One region of the Paenibacillus sp. LRG-1 genome, then DNA from elsewhere that is predicted to be linked to it. Evidence: riboswitches for the same ligand, from Rfam matches in the RefSeq annotation. Region 1 holds a riboswitch; the other holds the start of a gene.

The links. A riboswitch is a leader RNA that binds a small molecule or an ion and turns the genes downstream of it on or off. The one in region 1 is predicted to bind cobalamin.
Region 2: it holds a riboswitch for cobalamin, as region 1 does, so the genes downstream of both, cobJ (precorrin-3B C(17)-methyltransferase) here and ACUUJN_RS25925 (ABC transporter substrate-binding protein) in region 1, are expected to answer to the same signal.

The regions. Positions count from the first base shown of each region.
Region 1 covers NZ_CM170126.1:5,847,541-5,850,711, reverse strand. The annotation lists gene ACUUJN_RS25930 (hypothetical protein) at 1-623, opposite strand, end outside; cobalamin riboswitch at 1,296-1,499, shown strand; gene ACUUJN_RS25925 (ABC transporter substrate-binding protein) at 1,717-3,171, shown strand, end outside.
Region 2 covers NZ_CM170126.1:5,605,201-5,608,371, reverse strand. The annotation lists gene ACUUJN_RS24855 (uroporphyrinogen-III synthase) at 1-5, shown strand, start outside; gene ACUUJN_RS24850 (LOG family protein) at 212-766, shown strand; cobalamin riboswitch at 824-1,009, shown strand; gene cobJ (precorrin-3B C(17)-methyltransferase) at 1,321-3,117, shown strand.

The DNA.
Region 1 (3,171 bases):
TCGGAAAATTGGGAAATGTACGTTGCGTTTTTACTGGAGTTGTAAGATACAGACCAAGTATTCATATCCTGATTTTCATCATGCAAGAACTGCATTGTATGAGTCGATTTATTGTAGAAAATTGTTTTAAGTGTACGCTCTCCTTTTTTGACTGCAGCTAGTATAAGTGGACCTTCTGGAGTAGTTGGCACTATACGATTAATGGCAAATAAATTATCGGATAATTGTTCAGTTTTTTTTGAATTTAAGTCGTACGAAAATAGTTGGTCTCCCTTATCATCCACATCGGCAGAGTAATAAATTTTGTGATCAGGTAAGGACACCAGGGAAAGTGGGTATTGAGAGGTATAAGGAACATCGGCCAGTTTGGTCATTTTTTTACTGCTTAAGTCATACGTCATGACCCGCATAACCATACCTTTATCTGTATTTTTCCCATTCACATATTCTGTATAGGTCATGGATAGATATTGGCCCTGTCCGGCTAGAGCTGTCTTTTCCCCTGATTGGACTTGTTTGGATGGGACTGATTCTGCTGATGGAGTAGAGGATGGAGAGCAGGATGATAACAGAGCTGGAGCGAGCAAGGAAACTATAAAGAAGCGATAGCTGCTTGTTTTCAAAAGGATACATCCTTTCTAAGATGAGAAATTTAGTTATATCCGACTGTGCAGTGGCGCTAAAGTTAACTCTTAAGTTGATTTATTTACTAGAGGAATTTGCTAGAGTAGTGGGCGAGGTCGTGGTATAATTTACCTTATGGATTTTGAATAGTGGTGGATGTTTTCGGACCACGGTGCAGCTTCCCGAAAGGGGGTGAAGCCGATGGTCAACCTTGTGTCGTGCTACGATGTGTTGCGTTGGATGGTTACGTTACTAAGCCTGGTGTTTAGTATTCGTAAACTTTATCGCTGGCTACGTCGAAAATTTCGGAACAAGCGAAAACCCACCGCGTAATTAGGTTGGCCCCTAACGGTGGGTTTCGTTTGCATTAACATTTAGTTATGCAGCGCGCCGTGGTGGTGATCCACAGCCTTTCAAGTCCTAGAGTCTTTGCCGTTGGCGCGGCGAAGACTCTTTTTAGTATACGGACACGATGATTATCTATATACCTAATTTTAGCACGTTCATTTCGTGCACGCAATGAATAGACATCACCTTCATTCTCGCCACATCGTTCAAATTTAAAATATTGTGCAGCATTTATTGACAAGCCTGTGACAACAAAATAAGATCGTAATGGAAAGAAATAAAGGAAGAAAACAGGTGTGAGCCGGACGACTCTATGTACGAGGTTTTGTTGAGACCATGTAGATGGTTGTTGAGCGTGTTCACTTAAAAGGGAAGTTCGGTAGATTCCGACACGGACCCGCCACTGTATACAGGCATCAGCAGGATACTGCTGGAGCTTTCAGAACAGCCACTGGAACTGTGAAGAACCGGGAAGGCCTGAAAGATGCGCCTGGAGTCAGGAGACCTGCCTGTTTTGACATCACTGTCAGACCCACGGGATGCTGGGGAGGTGGTTAGGCGTGCTGCATACGGAATGTCTGAAACCGATCCGATCCCTTCTATGTTTTTGGAGTTGGCTTCGAGGTGAGTTTTGACATTTTATAATGAAAGCATTTCTGACTGCTGATCAAGTGGTCCGGAATGCTTTTTTCGCGTTTTGCGTTAGGTTTATATGATTTTACAAGATAGAGGGGGATTCATTGAATGATTAGCAATCGTAGCAGGCGTTCATGGTTGATATGTACAGGGGTGATGCTGTTGCTGGCAGTTATGGCTCTTTCGGGATGTGCCAGCAATAAGACGTCGGATAGCTCCGGCAAGGGTGAAAACGCGTCAGCACAACAAACAGCGACAGATAAAAAGCTGGTAATGGCGTATACATGGAAACCGTCAGGCGTTGACCCGCACGGAGATAATAGCTGGGATGTGATGCGATCCGGTGCAGGTGAGACACTGGTACGTTTGAATGAAAAGCTGGAGCCTGTGGCTTGGCTGGCAAAGGAGTGGAAGCAGGATAGTCCTACAGTTTGGACGTTCAGCTTGCAGGATAAAGTCACTTTTCATGATGGAAAGAGTATGGATGCAGCAGGTGTAAAAGCGTCTTTGCTGCGCTCTATCGAGAAAAGCCATCTGGCGAAGGATTTACTGAATGTGAAGTCCATTGATGTAAGCGGCCCGCTGGCTTTGAAAATCACGACAAACCAGCCGAACGCGGCGCTGGTGTCCAATCTAGCTGATCCATCGACGATTGTACTGGATGTGGCATCGATGAAAGATGAGCAGAGTTACCCAGCGATGACAGGCGCCTTTAAAATCAAAGCATTCAACAAGGACCAATCCTTGGTCGTAGAGCGTTATGACGGATATTGGGGCGAGAAGGCACGACTGGCTGAAGCGACGATGAAGTTCATTACGGATGGGAATTCGCGCCTGATGGCGCTGCAATCCGGCGAGGTGGACGTGGCGACGGATATTCCAGTTGATAACGCAGAGGTACTGAAAAAGAACGACAAGCTACAAGTGCTGTCGGCTCCCTCCTTGCGCACCCATATGATCGTGTACAATATGGAATCGCCAGTATTCAAGGATGCGGCGAACCGTAAGGTGGTGGACAGCCTGATTCCACGCACATCGATTGTGAGCGCCGTCATGAGGGGCTTCGGTACGGAAGCAAGCAGTCCGTTCCCGAGCATTCTTCCCTTCGGTAAAGTTGAGCGTAAAGCGCTGAACGGAACGGCAGAGCAGCTGTTGACGAAGGATGGCTGGCAGAAAGACGCCCAAGGGACATGGACTAAGCAAGGCAAGCCGTTCGAGGTTACACTGCTGACTTTCCCTCAGCGTCCGGAGCTCTCCGTTATGGCTGAGGTCATCCAAAGCCAATTGTTGAAAGAGGGAATCCAGGTCAAGATTCGCAAGGTGGAAAATATCGACGAGGCGTTGACCAAAAACGATTGGGATTTTGCTATGTACAGTATGCTTACTGCTCATACAGGAGAGCCGCAATATTTTATGGACATGTTTTATTCTTCGAAAAGCGAAGCCAATGTAAGCCAGTATAGTTCCAAACCGCTAGAGAGTATTCTTAACAGCTTGAAGCTGGCGAAGGATACAGCGCAGCGTAATGCTGTGACACTACAAGCGCTGGATATCATCAATGCG
Region 2 (3,171 bases), 240 kb from region 1:
ATTGAAATGAGATAGAAATTATAAATGCAGTATGCTAAAAAATGAACTTATATTTTGGGATACAGAGTAAAATAAAGATAAGGGCCTACGAGGTCTTTATCTTTTTTTGTTGGACATGCATCGACAAAGATTTTTGTTATAGCGAAAATGTTTATCTAATATAATGAATAAGTTTCGATGCATGATACTTAGGACAGGAGCTGAGACGTTAATGAATTCTATTTGCGTATTTGCCGGGTCCAGACCTGGACATTCATCGGTATATGTTGAGGCTGCAGGCAAGCTGGGGGAAGCCATGGCTCGCCATCATATCCGTCTGATCTATGGTGGCTCTAGCAGGGGGCTGATGGGAGAGGTGGCGGATGGAATGCTGGCGGGTGACGGTCAGGTCACTGGCATTATGCCCACCCTGTTATTTGATGCAGAGATCATTCATCGGGGAGTTACCGAATTTATTGAGGTAGCAAGCATGCATGAGCGTAAAGCGGCAATGAGCGAGATGGCCGATGCGTTTATCGCCCTTCCGGGTGGCTTGGGAACCTTCGAGGAGCTATTCGAGGTATTGTGCTGGGCGCAAATCGGGATTCATCGCAAGCCGATTGGGCTGCTGAATGTGAATGGATATTTTGACCCGTTAGTAGAAATGGTGCGTCATAGCGTGCAAGAAGGGTTTACCGGGGCTGAGCATCCAGCGTTATTAAGTATCTCTGCGGACCCGGACGAATTGCTACATATGTTAAAAAATAAAGCAGAGAACTTGAAATAAAGCGTTTTTCATGCTTGCACAACTGATTGAGGCAAGGTTATGATAAGACCCATAATCAAATAGCGGACAGACAAGGTGCCTTTGCGGTTGAGCAAAGGGTAACAGGGAATCGGGTGCAAATCCCGAGCGGTCCCGCCACTGTAAGGAAGAGGATTTTTTAAAATGGTCACTCGTGAAAAACGGGGAAGACGAAAGAATCCGTTGATGCCAAGCCAGGAGACCTACCTTGATCTGTATGCACCGTTAACCTTCGCGGAGAGGATGGGTGTACGAAATCAGGAAATCAGGCACACGTTGCTTTTTCCATGTTGGCTAGAGGTTTGCGTGGATATGAACGTGCAGCAGCGTTTGAAGCGTAAACAGTCAGATGGAAAACAACGGCAGGCTGGAGGAAGACAAATAGTGTCTTCTTACGCTGTTTGTTCGTCTGATGAGAGATGCGTACATAGAAACCCCATCCGGGCAGGATGGGGTTTTTTCGAGTTACACGATGTACATAAATCATTGAAATAGATAGCATAGCTGCCCTGAAAAGGATGAATAGGAGGAGCACGATGAGCCCATTAGGAAAATTGCTGGTGATTGGATTTGGACCAGGAGATATGGAACATATCACAAAACGGGCGCTGGATGCGCTGGCCGAAAGTGAGGTCATTATCGGCTACAATACCTACGTTGATTTGATCCGTCCGTTGTTGAACGGACAGGAGATTGTACGCACAGGAATGACAGAGGAAGTGAGCCGTGCACAGGAGGCGGTTCGCCAAGCAGAGATGGGCAAGAAGGTAGCTGTCATTTCCAGTGGAGATGCGGGAGTCTATGGTATGGCAGGGCTGGTGTATGAGGTGCTGATGCAAAAAGGCTGGCGACGCGAGGACGGAGTTGAGGTAGAAGTCGTACCGGGGATTTCGGCTATTCAGTCCTGTGCTTCACTGTTGGGGGCGCCAGTTATGCATGATGCGTGCACGATCAGTCTGAGTGATCATCTGACCCCATGGGAAACGATTGTGAAGCGCGTAGAAGCAGCGGCTTCGGCCGATTTTGTGATTGCATTATACAACCCGCGCAGTGGTCGGCGTACCCGCCAGATTGTGGAGACGCAGTCCATTTTGCTGCGTTACCGCGATCCGCAAACTCCAGTCGGGTTGGTGAAAAGTGCTTATCGTGAACGTCAGCAAGTTATTGTAACGACGCTGGAAGATATGCTGAACCATGACATTGGGATGCTGACGACTGTAATCATCGGCAATTCCTCGACGACGGTGTATGACGGCTTGATCGTGACTCCGCGCGGATATCAGCGCAAATACACATTAGATGCGACCGAGCAGGCACTCAAGCCGCACCAGCGTCTCCGCACGGAAGCGGAGCCGTGGTCGCTGGGCGCACAAGAAGATACACCGCAGGCAAGCGCAGCCCCGACTACGCCCGCTGGACCCTCCGCGAGCGGCGCTGCGGTTGCGACGCAGGCACGCCCGCAAGCGATGGCTGCCGTGCAGGCAACGACTGCTGTGCAAACCGGCGCAGCCCCGGCATCGCTGGCGGCAGAGGCACTAAGCCGCCTCGCTGTAGGCGGCAAGCTGCCTGGCGTAGCCAACGCTCGCTGGAGCGGGCAAGCGCCTACCGCCGAGAGCACCGCCGGAACGTCAGCGGTGGCCGGAGCGGGGGCCGCGTCCGGGATGGCGACAGGCGGCTTTGGCAAGCCTGCGCTATTTGAGGTGGGTGTTTCCCCGGGTGTGGGAAACAAGAAGTTCACCGCTCGCCAGATGGCGCTGCTCGCCGAGGTAGCGGGTGATGACGGCGAGCTGGAATACTCGCCAGATCATCAGATCGTGCTGCGCGTGCCGTGTGCAGACCCCGAGGAACTGGTCGGACGGCTGCGGGATGAACGATTCATTGTCATGCCGATTGGCGATGTGTTTAAGGTGAAGGCGTGCGACTTCTGCAATATGGAGAAGGATGACGCTGTGCCTGTGGCTGAGCATCTACAGGTTGTACTTGGCGGATTACAGGCACCCAAGGAAACGAGTATTGCTTTGAACGGATGCGGTATGGCCTGCTATGGAGCGGTGCTGGAGGATATCGGAATCGTCTATCGCAAGGGAGGATACGACCTCTTCCTCGGTGGCAAAAAATTCGGTCGCAATGCTCATGCCGCTCAGCCCGTAGCGGAAGGAATTCCGGGTGATCAGATTACTGATATCGTGGAGAACGTCATTGCTGAATATAAGGAAAAAGGGCATCCGAATGAGCGTTTTCATAAATTTTTTAAACGTGTAGGCGTCGTTGCGGGTTTCCGGCATGAAGATGCACCAGCAACGGTAGAAGTGAATGCGGTTTGTGGTGATTAATGGAATGAAGGCCTGATGAACTGGATACAAGCATATATATAAAATAGGGCGTCA